3 regions of the Virgibacillus sp. GM2-2 genome follow, and region 2 is predicted to be linked to each of the others. Evidence: riboswitches for the same ligand, from Rfam matches in the RefSeq annotation. Region 2 holds a riboswitch; each other region holds the start of a gene.

Region 1 (6,453 bases), on a different contig from region 2:
TATTTTAAAAGATATTCCGTATGGTCCTTGGTTGTTATGGCAACAGGTTCTAATAGACTTTGAAAATGCTGAAATTAACGGTAATCCTACGAGAATAATAAAACATGTAAGTGGTGATTGAAATGAAATTAGTAAGACCAGGTATGGAATGGAAAGAAGAACATGAAAGCTATGCTAAAGAATGGGGACAAGCAAGAATGGTCCCGAGTAGCTTTGATTTGAATGGATTTGAACGTTACGAAGCATATTTAATAGCGTTGGCCGATCGTGAAAAAGGAAGTGGTAAGTGGCTGCCTAGCACCAATTATTTTTTGGTAAACGATAAAAACCGTATTTTAGCAATGATTGATATTCGTCATGAACTAAATGACTTTTTATATAATGTTGGAGGTCATATCGGGTATGGTGTCCGTCCATCTGAGCGCAGGAAAGGATATGCTACCCGTATTTTAGCTGAAGCCCTAGTTAAATGTCGTGAACTAAAGATGGATCGAGTTCTTGTTACATGTGATGAAGATAATATTGGATCAGCAAAAGTAATTTTGAATAACGGCGGAATAGAGGATGAAAGTTTTACAGAAGAAGATGGAAATGTGAAGCGACGATTTTGGATAGAGAATAAATAAAGGGGGTTCTACATTGCAACGAGTAGATGTGGCATATTCACTAATATATGATGAGTCAGAAAACAAAGTATTAATGGTGAAAAATAATAAATTCAATAACTGGACATTGCCTGGTGGAGCGGTTGAGGCAGGAGAGACATTGAAGCAAGCTGCTGTAAGAGAAGCGAAAGAAGAAACAGGTTTAACAATCGAGGTAGGAGAAATTGTATCGGTAAATGAAGCATTTATGGAGCAAAACGGCCATCATGCATTGTTTGTAACCTTCAGGGGAAAAGTGATCGAAGGCGAAATTGCTATTCAGGATACGGATGTTAACGTTGGAATTTCAGAAGTGAAGTGGATTGATTTAGAAACTGCTTCTGAGTTGATGCCCTACCATGAGACGGGAGTAAAAGCATTACTAGAATCTTCTATTCCTTATAACTTTCAAGGTGGAAGGCGTTATATGAACTATCAATTTTCTAGAATGAATCAACAAGAGGCAGAAGACATTGCGTACAATTGGCATTACGATGGAGAATATGCGTTTTACGATATTCAAGCTGATGAGGAAGATCTTCAAGAATTTATCGATCCTAAGCAACGTGGAGATTCAACTTTTGTGGTAAAGCGTGATGACGAGGTAATTGGTTTTTATAGTTTTCGTCAAACCAATCCGGGAACTATCGATATTGGACTTGGCATGCGACCCGACTTAACTGGGAATGGAAATGGTAGGCAATTTTTGGAGGCGGGATTAGCATTCGCGACGTCAACATATAACCCAACCACCTTCACGTTATCAGTTGCTACTTTTAATAAGCGAGCGATTAACGTATATAAAAAAGCTGGATTCATAGAAGTAAATACGTTTATGCAGGATACAAATGGTAGTCGCTTCGAATTCGTAAAAATGAGGAAGGAAGTTTCCGAATGATTGATACGTTTTCGATGAGAACCCCATTTAAGGATGATCGAATGATTCGCGTCTATCTACCAAAAAGCTATACCCAGTTCTTGAACCATTATACAGTTTTATACATGCACGACGGTCAAAATGTTTTCCATGATGAAGAAGCAATCGGTGGTGTGTCTCTAGGGCTTGAGCGTTACTTAGATGAAAATCAAATAGATATTATTGTCGTCGGTATTGATTCAAATCCTGTTTTTGAAGAACGCGTGAATGAGCTGTGCCCATGGGTGAATGGCAAATACAGTAAAGAGCATTTTAATGATGATCGAGTAATTGGTGGTAAAGGTGCCAGCTACTTAGAATTTATCGTACAGGAGCTTAAACCGCTAATCGATGAAAAATACCGAACAAATAGGAAATCGGCATCGATGGCAGGAATATCACTTGGTGGCTCGATGTCGCTCTATGCAGGTTGTCGTTATCCAGAAACTTTTACCCGAATAGCAGGTATTTCTTCTGCATTTTTTCGTAATCAGGAAGAGCTCAGTGACCTAATACGTAATACTGATATGTTAGCACTTGAGCGTATCTATTTGGATTGTGGGGATAAAGAAACGAGTGATGAAAAAATCAGTAAAGCCTTTTTACATTCCAATGTAGAGGTGGTTGAGCTTGTAAAATCTAAAGTGAAGAATACTAGATTTGAAGTCTTTGAAGGAGCAGAGCATAGCTATGCTTTTTTTAGAAACAGATTTCCGGAAGCATTAAAATATTTAATAGAGGAGTGAGTGAAAGTTGAATTTATTCAATGGAGTTTATCAAATTAATATTCGGGTTACTGACATGACAATTTCTTCTAAGTGGTATCAGGAGGTCCTCGGTCTGAAGGTAGTAAAAGATTATGATACGACTGTTGTTTTGGGATTTAATGATTCTTCGGTTGCTGTATGTTTGATCGAGCTAGCTGAAAATGAGTCATTGCCATTAAATTTGGAGAACGGAACACATCCAGTTTTTGCAATTCCTACAGCACAAGCTGAAATATGTAAACAGAGACTGACCGAAATGGATGTTTCAATTGTTGTAGGTGGAAGTGAAGCGCATTTCAAGTTTACTGATCCGGATGGTAATTTGTTGGAAGCTTTCTTACCAGACCTGTATGAAAATGACGCGTTCCAGCATTTAAGGTAAAAATGTTGGAATTAAAACGATTTAAGTCGCGTATGATTCAGGATGTAATGCAATTATTTAGGGATACGATCCTAACTGTAAATCGAAATGATTACTCTGCTGAACAAGTAGAAGCTTGGGCGGGGAATTCCCCAACACTTGAAGAGTGGGTGGCTCGTCTTCAAAAAAGCCTAACTTATGTAGTGGTTATGGAGGAGAATATTGTAGGTTTTGGTAATCTAACCGATGAAGGATTAATTGATTTACTATATGTTCATAAAGACCATCAGGGGGAAGGAATTGGTTCGAAAATTTTGGGACAGCTGGAGTGTGACGCAAGGTGGCGTCATCTACAGCAATTGTCTACAGAAGCAAGTATTACTGCTAAACCATTTTTTCTAGCACATGGTTTTCAAGTACAACGGAAACAAGCGAAAATTATAGCAGAAACTGCTTTTACTAACTATCGAATGATCAAAACTATTTAGTGGAGGGATACAGATGATTAGTCCAGTAAAAAATCAGATCAATACAATTTTTGTTCATGTTAGTGATTTGCAAAAATCGGTGGAATGGTATGCAAGATTACTTGGCCAGGAGTATAATCCACAAGAAATTTCTGATCCTGTACATAACATGGAAATTAACGACTACACAGGATTAACACTTGATGCTGGTCCGGAAGAACAGGAGAAAAAAATTACTCCTTCACCCTATCCGTTATTCAATTTCCACACCGATGATATTCACGCAGCGCTTGCATTTGTAAAAGAATTAAAGATTGAACTAGATGAGAACCTGGTTGAATTTGATGACTTTTCCTTTTTTACGGTACGAGATCCGGATCAACATGTCATTATGATTTGTACTGGCTAATGTACAATTGACAAAAAAAGCCATTCATGTTTTAGTAAGGTTATAACTTAATAGAAAGTCCACTAGGGGTGCCATTAGGCTGAGATAAGGATTTCCTTAATCCCTTTGAACCTGATCTAGTTCATACTAGCGTAGGAAAGTGGAGGTCGGTTAATTCGTTTATATAAAGGCATTATTGTCTTTCATTAACGTTATCTACAAACCACTCCAATTTCTGGTGTGGTTTTTTTGTTTTCAAAAAACGTACACCAGAAATTCTTCACTGCCCCTATTGGATTTTCTTCATGAAAGGGGTTCTTCTATGAAACATTCTATTCCAACAGTTCTCACCATTGCAGGCACTGATCCGACAGGAGGTGCCGGAATTCAAGCTGATTTAAAGACTTTCCAAGAGCGGGAAGTTTATGGGATGAGCGTAGTGACCTCCATCGTTGCGCAAAATACTTTAGGTGTTCAAGGACTCGAGCATCTATCAGTGGAATTTATTCAAAAGCAAATGGATAGTGTCCTGATTGATATTTCGCCCGATGTTGTCAAAACAGGCATGATTGCTACATCCGAGATGATGGAGGCAGTAGCTGATGCAATTAGTAAAAATTCGATACCTTATGTAATTGATCCTGTAATGGTTGCCAAAAGCGGAGATCATTTAATGGATGTAACCGCAAAACAAACGTTGATTGACCGATTACTTCCACTTGCGACGGTGGCAACACCCAATATACCAGAAGCTGAAGTTTTATTCTCAGAAACTATTAATTCTATAGCAGATGCAGAGGATGCAGCAAGACGAATTGTCCATGAACTTGGTGCAAATGCAGCCGTTGTTAAGGGCGGTCATCATTTGAATGATGAAGCGATCGATATTTTGTATGATGGTGCGACCATTCATCGATTTCCTGCAACACGCATTCAGACAAAACATACGCATGGAACTGGTTGTACCTATTCTGCAGTTATCGCTGCTGAACTGGCAAAAGGGAGATCTGTATATGAAGCGGTGAAAGAAGCGAAAAGGTTTATTACAGCCGCAATTAGCTACAGTTTAAAGCTTGGAAAAGGAAATGGGCCAACAAATCACTGGGCTTACCGATTACATGGATTACCAAAAATGAGTGGAGGGATTTTCCAATGAATTATTTAGAGCAAATAAGGACACAAAAACCATTAATTCATAATATCACGAACACGGTGGTGGCAAATTTTTCTGCAAATGGGTTGTTGGCTCTTGGGGCGTCGCCAGCAATGGCAAATGCACCTGAGGAAGTGGCGGAAATGGCGGCTCATGCGGATGCGTTAGTGTTAAATATTGGAACGTGCACACAAGCCCAGGTAGAAGCGATGATTTTAGCCGGGAAAGCTGCAAATGAAAAGGGTATTCCTGTGGTGTTAGATCCTGTAGCTATTGGTGCAACGACATTTCGGTCAGAATCTGTAGAACGTATTTTATCCGAAATAAATGTAACGGTGATTCGTGGAAATGCTGGTGAAATAGCTGTTCTTGGTGAGTTGGATACGGAGGTAAAAGGTGCTGACTCCATGGTTGGTGAATTGGATTCGAAAGTAGCCATGTATGTAGCGAAAAAATATGATGCAGTTGTTATTGCAACTGGCAAAACGGATTTAATTACGAATGGTTACCAGTTTTCACATTGTAAAAATGGTACTGAAATGCTGCCGAATGTAACGGGTACGGGTTGTTTATTGACAGCGGTAGTCGGGGCGTTTTTAAGTATTGGTGTTGATTTTTATGAAGCGTCAGTCAAAGCCGTATGTAGCTATGGTGTGGCTTCGGAACGAGCTTTGCTGAATGCGAATGGACCGGGGAGCTTTTTGCCTGCTTTTCTTGACGAACTATATAGGCTAACTGATGAGAAAGTGAGAGAAAAGGCTAACGTCCGCGAGCTTTCACTAAAAGGAGAGTAATACCTATGATCGAGCGAAGTGATTTACGTGTTTATTTTATTATGGGAAGCATGAATACAAAAGAGGAGCCAGCTCAGGTTTTGCAACAAGCCATTAATGGGGGAATTACAGCCTTTCAGTATCGGGAAAAAGGAGTAGGTGCTAAAACAGGCGTGGCCCGATTTAAATTAGGAGTTGAGTTGCGAAATATTTGTCTTAAACACCGAATTCCATTTTTTGTGAATGATGATGTGGAACTGGCAATGAGCCTTCAAGCAGATGGGGTTCATATTGGACAGGATGATGAGTCGATTATAGAGGTAAAAAAGCAAATTCCTTCATACATGGCGATAGGGCTTTCTGTTTCAACTGTGGAGGAGGCAAAACTTGCTGAAGAGCAGGGAGCTGACTATCTTGGTGTGGGACCAATGTATGAAACAACCACTAAATTGGATGCCCGAGAACCAGTTGGTATTGATCGATTACAGGAGATATCTAAGGAAGTATCCATCCCTATTGTTGCGATTGGAGGTATCAAGCGTACGAATGCCAATACAATTATACGTTCCGGCGCTGCGGGGGTGTCTGTTATTTCTGCAATAAGTGTTGCAGAGGATGTGGAAGTAGCGGCGCGTGAATTAGATATTGCCACTAGATATCCATCCAATAAGGAGGTGATGAAGTGAATCGGACTCGGCTTTTAACAACAATGGCAGTATTTATAGCGTTGGGTATTGTTGGTGCACAATTTCTTTGGTTTCCAGCAGGAATCGCAAAAGCCTATCCCGCCCAGCATGCAATCAATGTGATGGCAGCTATTACACTCGGTCCTGGTCCAGCTGTTATTATTGCCTTCATGACTGGATTGATTCGTCTTATGCTTGGACTGGGCACTCTGCTAGCCTTCCCAGGTGGTATGATTGGTGCGTTTTTGGCAGGATATTTGTATAAGAAATTTGGTAAAAAAGTTCTTGCCGTTGTTGG
Region 2 (6,453 bases):
GTCCGAAGGCGAGTATGACGCCAAGCGCAGACAGCGAACCATTCCACAGAACCCAGCTAATCGTTTGTTGTAATGCAGCTTCAGGGTTTGACATAAATGTGTATACCACTACACTAATAAGGAAAATTGGAATCGCCCATCCGATAATCTTCGGTAATTTCGACTTTGGTGGAACTTCATTAAGCTTTTCTAAATCATGTTCCTTATGTATTTCTTCCTTAATCCCTGGAACATGTGCCGCCCCTAGTACCGCAACAACTTTATCACCTGGTGCCTCTTTGATTTTTTGAGCCAAATATTGATCACGTTCGTCAATTAATGGTTTTTTCAACTTTGGAAAATTCTCAGTGAAGTCATGTAGCATCGAGTTCAGCATATCCTCCGATTTCATTCGCTCAAGCTCTTCCTCCGTCACGCTTTCCTTATTAAAAATACTCATAATGACCGATGTTAGCAAGGTAGTTTTTCCCCACAGTCCAATTCCTTTCCAAATACGGGAAAAGGTTGTCTGGATATTTCGATCGGCAAGTACTAGTTCGGCACCAATCTCCTCAGCCGATTCCATTCCTTGAATCATTTCTTGACCAGCATTAATTCCAAGCTGTTTGGCCATTCGTTTTTGAAAAGAAGAAATGGCTAGATTCATCAGCAATAGTGATGATTTCTTTTCCTTTACAACTTTAAAAATATCCATTTCGCGCCATTTATTTTCATCTGTAATTGATTGATGACGTTGCTCGTCCAACTCAATACATACGGTGTCTGGTTGTTCTGCTTCAATTACTTCTTTTACTTGTTCTGCACTATGTTTGGAAACGTGTGCAGTTCCAATTAAAATGATTTCTTTTCCATTCATTTGGATTCTGGTAATGTTTTCTTCCGACATAAACGACCAACTTTCTATAAAGTCCTATCTAAAATAATAAACTAGATTACAGTAAAAGAGAACTAATTCTCTCTTACTGTAATCGAAAAATTCTTATTCATACACTCCAATAATCTCTACCGCTTTTTCCGTGATAGATGTGTCAATAGCTTTATCAAAATCTAGCTCGCCACGAATAGCACCATTTTCTTGGTACATTTTATATTGGCTCTTAATATCATCAACAAACATTTCACCATTCGGATTCAGCCCTGTAACAGCAACCTTTTCCCATATTTCCGGATCACTTAACGGTGTATGCTCCGTCATAATTTTAATTATCTCATCGGTTCCTTCGCCCTTTATGAAAGCATCATTATAATCACGAACACCTTTTAAATAAGCAGCCATGAATCGTAAGGCAACATTCTTTTCCTCATTTATAAATTTGGGTGAACCTAAAACCATCGCAATTTGAGCCTCTGGCGCATAATCAGTTGTATCACCAAAGCGCACATGGATTCCTTCTTCAATTCCTTGTGTAAGGAGCGGTTCTATTTGAAGTGCAGCGTCAATCGAACCATTTTGAATGGATGCAAGCATGTTCCCAAAGTCCGACATAAGTACAAATTCTACATCATCCTCGGTTAACCCAGCATGTTCTATCATTTTATGAAAAATATAATCATCCACCGCGTTTTTAGTGGAAACGGCAATCCGCTTTCCTTTAAAATCGGCGTACTCATCCATCTCATCTTGCAAATCTTTATCGATTACAAACGAAAAGTAAGAGTCTCCTTTAATATTATGCCCTTTATCGGCAATAATTTTAACGTTTATTCCTTGAGCAATTGCATTAAAAAATGATGCGGACGAGATTCCTCCAGCAATATCTACTTCACCTGACGCTAAAGCTGGCAACATATCATCGCTGTTAGCAAATTTGGCGAACTCTACCTCAATGTTGTAATCCTTAAAATAGCCCTTTTCTTTAGCAATATAGAAGCCTGCGCCTGAAGCCGATCCATCCTCAGCAATTACAACTGTTGCCGTTTCCTCAAGCGGAGCTAAATCGCCAGAAGGGTTATCCTTGCTTACTTCGACATTCAATTTCTCGTCCTGGCCGGTCTTATCCTCTGAACCGGAAGAGCAACCGCTAATGAGCAGTGCAATAAAAAACAATGGAATGAAAAACAGAAACTTACATTTTCTCACGTTAACTTTCCTCCCCTAATCTAAATTCTTGACCCTTGTACTTCATCATGTAAATGATTCCATATCTCAACAAAACTAGTTGCCATCTCTTTATTAGCACGTACCTGTTCCATATTTCTCGGTCTAGGCAAATCGATAACCTTTTGATCAATAATCTTGCCTGGCTGCGAACTCATGAGTAGGATTCTGTCACTAAGTAACAGCGCTTCATCGATGCTATGTGTAATAAACAAAACCGTCTTTTTCATTTCTGCCCAAATGGTTAATAATTCTTCCTGCAAAATAAATTTGTTCTGCTCATCTAACGCAGCAAACGGTTCATCCATTAATAAAATTTCTGGATCATTTGCAAATGCACGTGCAATACTGACGCGTTGCTTCATACCACCCGATAAATCCTTTGGATAATGCTTTTTAAAATTCTCTAGCCCAACTTTTTTTAAATAATAAGACGTACTTTCGTTTACTACTTTTTTAGGCAAATGACGCATGTTGAGCCCAAACGCAACATTCTCTTCAACCGTTAACCATGGGATGACCCCCTGTTCCTGAAAAACCATTGATTGTAATGGCCGATCTTTTTTAGCCTGTTCTATGGTAAACTCACCGACACTCGGCTTCTCAAGCCCAGCTAGAATGCGCAGTAACGTGGTTTTCCCACAACCACTCGGTCCAATTAAGCAAACAAATTCACCATCTTTAATGTCTATGGAAATATCCTCAACCGCTGTTACATTTCTATCCTTCTTATAAAATACTTTTGTAAGATTGTTGATGGAAATCTTCGTATTTTTTGTCACCTTATCACCTCTCTACTAACCTATTTCCATGGCAATAACTTTTTCTGAAATCCTCGTAAAATAAGCGAGAACATGTAGCCAAAAAACGATATTAATACAAGACCCACATACATCTCATTTAGTAAAAATGCACTATAGGAGGTCCATATTAAATAACCAATACCAGAGTTTGCACCCATCATTTCTGCTGCGACAATTGTTAATAACGCGATCGCCTGCCCCATCTGAATTCCTTCTAACATGACTGGAAGGGAGCCAGGTAAAGCAATTTTAAAGAAAAAGTCCTTCGAATTAGCCCCGTAGTTTTTCGCGACATCCAAGTACGTTTTATCGATATTAACAACACCCGCTACCGTATTAATGATTACCGGGAAAAATACACTTCCAGCGATCGTTACGATTTTCGATACTTCCCCGATGCCAAATATCATTAAAATAATCGGTAACAAGGCGAGCGTTGGTATTGGCATAAGTGCCATTATCAATGGAGAAAAGAAATGCCGTAGTGGTGAATACAATCCCATTAATAAACCAAGTACAACAGCTGGTATTACACCTAGTAAAAACCCGGCAAATATTCTAAAAAGTGATATGCCAACATGGCTGAATAATTCTCCCTCTGCTCCCATCGTAAAAAGTGTTGCGATTATTTCCGTTGGTGCAGGAAAAAATCGTGCATCCACTAGACCAGTTCTAGATAAAAATTCCCATAAAACTAAGATAAGAATAGGAGATGATATCGTAAGTAATTGTTTAAATTGATTTCTTTTTTGCCTTTTTCTCCATTCTTCTTGCTCTATAGCAACAGGATCGCGTTCTACATTATCGTTTGATTTGTTCATCCTTCACCACCCCTAATCAAATAATATGTGCATCTGCCTAGATGTGTGAAAGGGTAAAAAGAATATTGTGTGTTAAGCAGTGAATCGTTTTTTCAGGTACCAAAGTGATTGCATGGGGAGCTTGCGGACACACGATACCTTATCCTTGAAAAACAATGGCAAACGAGGCAGCTTGCGGACAGAGAATACCTTATTTGGGTTAAAACAGGTGGAAATCATGCTTTTTTCACTGAATAAGACATCCTGTGTCCGTTAATCTTCAAAATCACGCAGAAAAAGGAAAATAAGAGATCCTCTGTCCGCTACCTAGCACAGTGCAGAATATTAATGTAAACGAATGTTTTTTATCTGAAATAACAATTGGCTTTACAAAATAATTGAGACTCGTTAAGATAAACATAGAAAACTGCATAGTACGTTTATCACTAGGGGAGCTGTGTAAGCGGCTGAGAAGAACATGCTTGTTCTGACCCTTTGAACCCGAACTAGATAATACTAGCGTGGGGAAGTGTAGTCGAAGCATGCATTTTTATGCGCGCAAATACTTACAAACAGACTGCATTCCACACGGATGCAGTTTTTTTAATGGAATTTAAAATTTAGGGAGGAATTAGTTATGACAAATCAACAGTGTTTAGGAACGGGAATTGCGGGGTGCAGCTTTTCCATTCACCCGATGCGTGATGATTTCATTAAAATTATCACAAGCGCACTAGAAAATGTAGATACATCAAAGGTTTGGATGCACACAGATGATGTAACGACTACGGTACGAGGAAGATTAACGCACGTATTTGATGTGACAAAAGCAATCTTTATCCATGCAGCAAAAACGGGTGCACATGTTGCATTTGAAGGAACATTGTCACTAGGATGTCCAGGTGATTCCGCAGGCGATGTTTATATGGCAGAGGATGATATTCCTGTGAACAAAAAGAAAGTAAATGACATTCATCAACCCGTCGCGGCAAAATTTTCACTCTATCCACTTGGGGGCGGAAACTATATGGACGTAATTATGGAGCAGATTGAAGCGATGAAACAGCACGTGGACGTATCACACGCACACTATGCGACACGACTTGACGGGGAATCAGTTGCCATTTTTGACGGATTAGAACAGGTTTTCAATGCAACCGTAGACGGCGGCTCCAGTCATACTGTTATGACTGTTTCCATCTCGGCAAATAGCCCATCACATAAAGGAGCTAACAACCATGAATAATTGGCGTTTCAAGGAAATCGTTGTCATGTCTGCATTGGCAGTTGTCTTTGCTGTCGTATATTTAGCGTTTTTACCAGTTGGAAAGCTTCTGACCGGCTTCTTCGGGCCAATTGGTTATGACCTTATTTTCGGAATATGGTTTATCGTCTCGATCATCGCAGCCTACATTATTCAAAAGCCTGGTGCAGCATTTATTTCTGAAACAATCGCTGCAATGGTGGAGGTATTACTCGGGAATGCTGTCGGACCGATGCTAATCGTATCTGGGATGATTCAAGGAATTGGAGCGGAAGCCGCTTTTGCAGCAACCCGTTGGAAAAATTATTCCACGTGGGTGTTAATGATGGCAGGGGTTGGATCCGCGATAACAAGCTTCATTTACGGCTACTTCCTTGGAGGATTTGCCGCACTATCGACTCCATATGTAATCGGAATGTTTGTTACCCGCATGATTAGTGGTGCATTAATTGCTGGTTTACTTGGTAAAGCGCTTAGTGATGGTCTAGCACAAACTGGTGTCCTATCTAGCTATGCATTAGGAAAGCAATATAGAAGGAAAAAGCAAGCAGCATGACTAACCTATTATCTGTTCAAAACGTAAGCTTGCAATTTGAAAGTCAACTAGATAAAGAGACACTCTCAACTATCGCCTTTGAATTAGACAAAGGGGAAACACTTTTATTACTTGGCCCAAGTGGTTGTGGCAAAAGTACACTGACTTTTTGTTTGAACGGGTTGTACCCCCGTGAACTGGATGGCACCATGCAAGGGACCATCCTAATCAACGGAAAAAAATCTACTGACTACAAACCCGGCGAATTAAGCAAGCATGTAGGTGTAGTCTTTCAAGATCCAGAAACGCAATTCTGTATGCTGACAGTGGAGGATGAAATAGCATTCGGCTTGGAAAACTTATGTATACCTCGTCAGGAAATGGATGAAAAAATTTCAGATGCATTGGCGTTAGTCGGTTTAACAGCATTTCGTACAACGGAAATTGCTTCCCTTTCCGGCGGTCAAAAGCAAAAACTGGCACTTGCCTGCATTCTCGCACTGGAGCCGGATTTACTTATCCTTGATGAACCGACTGCCAATTTAGATCCTATCGCATCAAAAGAATTAATCAAAACTATTCAACGATTGAAAGAGCAAAAAAACTTTTCCATGATTGTAATTGAACATCAGCTAGATGGTTGGATGGATCTATGTGATCGGAGCTTACTCTTAAATCGCAACGGCGAAGTTTTCTATGATGGTTCATTACGAGAAGGAATTGCAAAAATTTTGCCAGAGCTAACGTCACAAGGAATTTGGCTACCAAAAATAACACAATTCGTACTAGAACAGCAATTAAATTCAACTTTTATTCCATTAACGATGAAGGAATTTGAGCAAGGGACTGAGGATTGGACTCCCTTGAACGGTAATTATGCCCAGTCACCTAACATAGATACAAAAATTCTTATTAAAGCAAACGATCTAATCTGGTCAAAAGGTAATAAACAA
Region 3 (6,453 bases), on a different contig from region 2:
TCTAAAAAACTAGATCAGTACGATGAACTTATACTACTGACCGGGAAGAAATATGAAAAGATAATTGAGGCAAGCTTTGGACAACAAATACCCAAACATTTTCCACTAAAAAGTTATAAAGGTATGGGTTATATGCAACAGGCGTTGAAACATGCGGTTGAACAAAATATTTCACTTCATTAAAACTATATAATTCTTTGCCACCTTTTAAGTAAATTTATCGATTATGAGGGTAGAACAACTTAAAGGAGGAAAAAGAATGAAGCCTTTGTTAATCATTGATCCTGGTCATGGTGGTAAAGATCCGGGTGGTGGAACTAATAGTCTTTGGAGGGAAAAAGATTTAGCGTTAGCCATATCCTTGTATCAATACAATCGATATAAGGAATTAGGTATACCCGTTTCACTGACAAGAAAAACAGATGTAACACTTACGCCTAACGTTAGATCATCGATTGTCCGGAATAGCGGTGCAAAGTACTGTCATTCAAACCACATAAACGCAGGTGGTGGGGACGGTGCAGAAATCATTCATTCCATTTATGGTGGAAAAGAAATGTCAGAAGCAATTGCAGTGAAACTGAAAGCTGCTGGACAAAATATCAGAAGTGTATATACGAGAGTCTTATCCACAGATCCGGCACAGGATTATTATTTTATGAATCGAAACACTGGCAGCGTTGCAACAGCTATTATTGAATACGGTTTTGCCGATTCAAAAGGTGACGACATTCAACAATTGCAATCGTCTTGGAAAATATATGCAGAAGCTGTTGTAAAGGGATTTTGTCAATTCATTGAGAATGATCATGTAGAATCAAGCGTAAACAATAAAACGGTAATAAGGAGCGAAGAATTCCAATTATCTTTACCAGCTACAGTAAATAAGTGGCGCATTTACCCACTGAATAAAAAGCCTGTTATAGGTAACGAAGTAGGTTATCTAAATCCAGCAAAATTTAACGGATTGCACTATACGATTCTAGGAAATCCATATCCACATGTTTATACGATTGAAACACGTGATTTTGGATTGGTTAATATTTATGCACACACAAAAATAGGAGCAATTTTAAGAAAAATGATGTAAATATTCGAAATCATCGGTATAATGAAAGTGTAATAGGGATGAAAACTAAGGAGAGATTGGATGCAAAATACGTATCAACCAACCTGGGATTTAGATACTATCTTTACAGGGGGAAGTGACTCAGAACAATTCAATACATACCTGGGTCAAATTTCTGTTTCTTTACAAATGCTCGCAAAAGAAGTGGAAACATTTGATCCAATTAACACAAATGCGAAAAAGCTGATTTCAATTGTAGAGTTATTAGAAGGTACTAGAAAAAAATTACGTGAGGCCTTCGCGTATATCAGTTGTTTGAGCGCACAAGATGTCAACGATACAAAGGCAAGTATGCTTGTAGGGAAACGAAGTGAATTAAAAGCGGAGACAGACGCAATAATGACTAAGTTTGATCAAAAGCTGGTTCAAATAGACGATGCAGTTTGGAATGAACTTTTAACAGATTCAACACTTAACACTGTGTCATTTGTGTTAAATGAATATAGAGAAAAAGCAACGGAACAATTATCTGTTGAGCAAGAAGTATTGATGAACGATTTAGCAGTTGACGGCTATCATGGATGGAGTCAAATGTACGATGCTTTAGTCGGAAATATGAATGTTGAGATTGAGACAGATGGTGAACGTAAAACCTATTCAATTGGGCAAGCTTCTAATAAATTGAGTGATCCAAATCGAACTGTTCGACAACATGTATCCGAACAAATTGATAATGCATGGAAGGAAAATGCAAATTTATTCGGTCAAACACTTAATCATTTAGCTGGATTTCGGTTACAGAAATATAAGCATCGTAATTGGTCAGATGTCTTGAAAGAACCGCTTGCTATTAATCGAATGAAAAAAGAAACACTGGATGCAATGTGGAATGCAATTTCAACTAATAAACAACCATTTGTCAAATACTTAAAAAGGAAAGCAGAATTACTAGGACTTGAAAAGTTAAGTATGTATGATATAGGCGCTCCTATCTCTGATTCAGTTAAAACCTATTCATTTTCGGAAGGTGCCGATTTTATCGTTGACAATTTTCGTGGCTTCAGTCCTAAAATGGCTGATTTTGCTCAGTTGGCATTTGATAAAAATTGGATTGAAGCAGAAGACCGACCTGGTAAACGACCGGGCGGGTTCTGTACAAGTTTTCCAGATAGTAAACAAACACGAATTTTTATGACTTATTCTGGGACATCTTCTAACGTAGCGACGTTGGCGCACGAACTTGGTCACGCCTATCATCAGCATGTGATGAATGATATACATGGATTAAATCAAGGTTATGCAATGAACGTTGCAGAAACAGCATCAACATTCGCTGAGATGATCGTTGCGGATGCATCGGTAAAACATGCAAAAACGAACAAGGAAAAATTGGCATTACTTGAGGATAAGGTGCAACGCGGAGTAGCATTCTTTATGAATATTCACGCAAGGTTTATATTTGAAACTAGTTTTTATGAAGAAAGAAAACATGGATTAGTTTCCGTTGATCGCTTAAATCAACTGATGGTTGATGCACAGAAGGATGCATATTGCGATGCATTAGAAGAGTATGATGAAAACTTCTGGGCTTCCAAGCTACATTTTCATATTACTGGTGTTCCGTTTTATAACTTTCCTTATACATTTGGCTATTTATTTAGTCTTGGTTTATATGCCCATGCACTAGAGACGGATGGTAACTTTGAAGAAGATTACATTGCACTATTGCGTGACACTGGCCAAATGAATGTCGAGGATTTGGCGGCAAAACATCTAAATATTGATTTAACTCAACCCGAATTTTGGGAGAATGCAATGAAATTATGTGCTAAAGATGTAGAAGAATTTTTAGCTATCTCCTAATCTTGTTTATAACGTAAATATCCGTTATAATAGATTCAATGAAAAAAGCAATATAAGGACGTGTTCAAAAAGGAGGATAAAAATGACCGAGAAGTTCGAGGAGGCGTAGCTTTGAGTACCGGAACGTATGCTATTAATACGTGAGGAAACGATCTAGCACGCAGGAAAAGCGTTTTTCTTTTCCAAGGAACGGAAAAGCAAGCCAACGAAGAAATTCGATGTGTCACTTTTACCGGAATTTTTGAACGTCCTCTATAAAAAGCCTGCAGGGGGAGCCATTTGGCTGAGAGTGAACAAGCATTTGTTCAGACCCTTTGAACCTGTTAGTTAATACTAGCGTAGGGATCGTGACTTTTTTGATGGTTAAAAAGCAATGTGCGAGGATTATTCCCATCGGAAACTTCCCCTAGGCATTGCTTTTTTTGTTGCAAAAAACTAGGGGAGGTAATTGTTTTGCGATCAAAGAAAATTTTATTTTTGATTGAGGTATCGATTTTTACAGCATTGGCATTAGTATTAGATCTCATTCCATTTTTATCGTTTAAAATCTGGGCACAAGGTGGGTCCATATCACTTGCGATGATTCCTGTATTTATTGTGGCATTTAGATGGGGGATTAAAGGTGGATTGTTGTCTGGATTCTTGTGGGGAGTATGGCAAATAGCTACAGGTGCTATTATCGCTCATCCAATTCAGGGTTTCTTAGATTATTTGGCGGCGTTCACTGTTTTAGGTTTCGCTGGGATCTTTGCTAGTAAAATTCAACAGGCTGTAAAGGAAGAACGGACGAAGGAGTATTTAACTTATATTATGCTAGGAGTATTCTTGGGGACAACATTACGTTTTATCGCTCACTATATAGCTGGGATTGTTTTCTTTGCTAGTTATGCACCTGAAGGACAATCTGTTTGGATCTATTCGTTACTATACAATTTGTCTTATTTACTCCCGTCATTTATCATCTGTACTGTCGTAGTATTCTTTCTTTTCCACAAACAGCCAAGAACATTATTAAATGCAGCATAATACGAAGCAGTCTTGATACTTATCAAGGCTGCTTTTTTGTCGTATACTTTTTAATAAGAGGTGATTTAGTTGCGTGAACTTATCGGAGGATGTCAGGCATGTGGAACCAAAGTATATTGTGAGAACGGATTTTTTGATGGAGAACAAGTTGATGGCAAACTTTTATGTAACGATTGTACGGAAAAGTTAGATAGTGAGAATGAGTAGACAGTCCTCAAATTGGGCTGTTTTTTATTGGCAATTTCCTTAAACATTGTCGATTTTAAATTTTCGTAGTTGATTTAAGTTGCGAAATAGTGAAAATTTAATTTGGTAGTGACTGCAAAAGATTCCGTTTTTTGGATTCCGGTGATGAAGAACCATTTTCATTGGCTTGCAAGTTATCGGACACACGGTGCCTTATTTATGAAAAATAAGGGTAACTGCGGCAGTTATCGGACTCAGGATACGTTATTTAGGTTAAAACAGGTGAAACGCATGCTTTTTTACTATAATAAGATATCCTGTGTCCGTTAATCCTTAAAATCACGCCAAAAAAGGAAAATAAGGCATTCTCTGTCCGCTACTAAGCGTTTACAAGACATTATTATTCTAAGCACAGGAGTTCTTGAAAAACACCCTCTAATTCTTTTCACCCCAAACTTGAAACATGCATAGGCTATAGCACATTCATAAATAAGGATGTGAGAAAGGGAGAAAAGGGATGGAATTAACTGTTTCACATTGGTTATATGGATTTTTTACACTTGTAATCATAGGAACAATGATTTTCAAAAAAGGTGTCGTACTTCCTACATTACTAGGAACGTTCGTTATTGCATGGGTGTTTAAGGGTAGTCTAGTTGATGGCTTCACTGCAATATTTAATGCAAACTTAGTTGCAGCACAAGAGCTGTTTAGCATTTTCCTTATCATTACATTCATGATGGCGTTACTGCATGCATTGAAAGACCTTGGTGCAGATCGGCGAATGATCAAACCCATTCAAAAAATGATGGTGAATGGGCACGTATCCTTTTTTGTTCTCATTGGCGTAACGTACGTCATATCATTATTTTTCTGGCCGACTCCAGCTGTACCACTAATTTGTGCATTACTCGTGCCAGCCGCTGTTCGTGCAGGCCTGCCGGCAATTACGGCTGCAGTGGCTATTGCATTAGCTGGTCAGGGAATGGCGTTATCGTCCGATTACATTGTTCAAGTGGCGCCGAGCCTATCCGCTAAGTCAGCTGGAATTAGTACTGCTGCGGTTGCGGATACAGCATTAATACTGTCGTTGATTACGGGTGGAGTAGCAATTCTAATCGCTTATTTATTGTATCGTAAATCAATTCGTAAAAAAGACAGTCCACTAATTGAAGCAGATTTGGCTGGACTACAAACACAATCACAATCAACGAATAAGGCACATGGTGAACATCTAACAACTTGGAGTAAAGTATTCGCTATTTTGGTTCCATTATCGTTGTTAGCTGTGGTTATATATATGATCTTTACGAAACTAGGTTCTGGCCGAATGACTGGTTTTGAAGGTGGGGGTGGTGCTGCATTTATCGGTGGTGTTGCGGTTATCTTACTACTCCTTGCAACGGTCGCTTTCGGAAAGCAACATTCACTTGATTATATTAGCAACCACATTACTGAAGGATTTATTTTCGCCTTTAAAGCAATGGGGCCAGTAATTCCGATTGCAGGTTTTTTCTTTCTAGGAAGCTCTGATTTCGCTGGAAGGATATTAGGTATTGATGAAAATCCGCCTGCTTTCCTCTTTGACATTGTGCAGGCAATACAAGAATTTTTACCACAGAGTGCAATATTTGCTGGGTTCAGTGTATTAATCATTGGTATCATTACTGGTCTTGATGGATCAGGGTTCTCAGGCTTACCATTAACTGGTGCTCTGGCTGCTTCATTACAAAACGGCTCAATTGATACTGCAACGCTTGCTGCTATCGGTCAGATGGGAGCTATTTGGACGGGTGGTGGAACCCTTGTGGCGTGGTCATCCATGATTGCGATTGCTGGTTTCTGTGGTGTCTCCGTGATGGAATTAGTACGAAAAAATTTCATACCAGTTATAAGCGGTTTATTAATTTCCACTTTAATTGCAGTCTTTTTGCTCTAAATTAGTAGAATATATTCGTAATAATTAGGGTAACCATTAGTAGAGGAAGTAAAAAATATTCTACTGGAGGTTATCCTATTTATGTCTAAACAAACTAGTTCGATTGTACAGGAATCTTTGAATGCACTGTACGATGATGAATCATTTTTACCAGATTTAAAGGACGGGATACGAGAGAAGGCTTTTACCTCGTTAGTATCAATACTTTCAACCCCCAACCACGTAAACAAATCATTTTTACGAATTGCTTTAGAAAACGATAAAGTAGTAAGAATACCAGCTTTTCGCGTACAGCATAATAACATTTTAGGACCGTACAAAGGTGGGATACGATTTCATGAGTCCGTAAAAGAAGAAGAAGTGATTAATC

What was found. Region 2 has a riboswitch for thiamine pyrophosphate ahead of ACY9Z2_RS02640 (YkoF family thiamine/hydroxymethylpyrimidine-binding protein). Riboswitches for the same ligand answer to the same signal wherever they lie in the genome.
Region 1: it holds a riboswitch for thiamine pyrophosphate, as region 2 does, so the genes downstream of both, thiD (bifunctional hydroxymethylpyrimidine kinase/phosphomethylpyrimidine kinase) here and ACY9Z2_RS02640 (YkoF family thiamine/hydroxymethylpyrimidine-binding protein) in region 2, are expected to answer to the same signal.
Region 3: it holds a riboswitch for thiamine pyrophosphate, as region 2 does, so the genes downstream of both, thiT (energy-coupled thiamine transporter ThiT) here and ACY9Z2_RS02640 (YkoF family thiamine/hydroxymethylpyrimidine-binding protein) in region 2, are expected to answer to the same signal.

What each region holds. Positions count from the first base shown of each region.
Region 1 covers NZ_JBUZWC010000011.1:86,919-93,371, forward strand. The annotation lists gene ACY9Z2_RS13390 (hypothetical protein) at 1-121, shown strand, start outside; gene ACY9Z2_RS13395 (GNAT family N-acetyltransferase) at 123-626, shown strand; partial or broken gene ACY9Z2_RS13400 (NUDIX domain-containing protein) at 655-978, shown strand; gene ACY9Z2_RS13405 (GNAT family N-acetyltransferase) at 1,072-1,542, shown strand; gene ACY9Z2_RS13410 (alpha/beta hydrolase) at 1,539-2,306, shown strand; gene ACY9Z2_RS13415 (VOC family protein) at 2,314-2,709, shown strand; gene ACY9Z2_RS13420 (GNAT family N-acetyltransferase) at 2,742-3,176, shown strand; gene ACY9Z2_RS13425 (VOC family protein) at 3,190-3,564, shown strand; TPP riboswitch at 3,619-3,719, shown strand; gene thiD (bifunctional hydroxymethylpyrimidine kinase/phosphomethylpyrimidine kinase) at 3,866-4,699, shown strand; gene thiM (hydroxyethylthiazole kinase) at 4,696-5,490, shown strand; gene thiE (thiamine phosphate synthase) at 5,496-6,155, shown strand; gene thiW (energy coupling factor transporter S component ThiW) at 6,152-6,453, shown strand, end outside.
Region 2 covers NZ_JBUZWC010000001.1:583,701-590,153, forward strand. The annotation lists gene ACY9Z2_RS02620 (TraB/GumN family protein) at 1-886, opposite strand, end outside; gene ACY9Z2_RS02625 (ABC transporter substrate-binding protein) at 980-2,080, opposite strand; gene ACY9Z2_RS02630 (ABC transporter ATP-binding protein) at 2,101-2,880, opposite strand; gene ACY9Z2_RS02635 (ABC transporter permease) at 2,901-3,722, opposite strand; TPP riboswitch at 4,140-4,246, shown strand; gene ACY9Z2_RS02640 (YkoF family thiamine/hydroxymethylpyrimidine-binding protein) at 4,339-4,947, shown strand; gene ACY9Z2_RS02645 (ECF transporter S component) at 4,940-5,521, shown strand; gene ACY9Z2_RS02650 (ABC transporter ATP-binding protein) at 5,518-6,453, shown strand, end outside.
Region 3 covers NZ_JBUZWC010000006.1:168,075-174,527, forward strand. The annotation lists gene ACY9Z2_RS09755 (DUF6884 domain-containing protein) at 1-183, shown strand, start outside; gene ACY9Z2_RS09760 (N-acetylmuramoyl-L-alanine amidase family protein) at 260-1,090, shown strand; gene ACY9Z2_RS09765 (M3 family oligoendopeptidase) at 1,151-2,932, shown strand; TPP riboswitch at 3,190-3,294, shown strand; gene thiT (energy-coupled thiamine transporter ThiT) at 3,386-3,958, shown strand; gene ACY9Z2_RS09775 (hypothetical protein) at 4,028-4,165, shown strand; gene ACY9Z2_RS09780 (hypothetical protein) at 4,662-6,083, shown strand; gene ACY9Z2_RS09785 (Glu/Leu/Phe/Val family dehydrogenase) at 6,165-6,453, shown strand, end outside.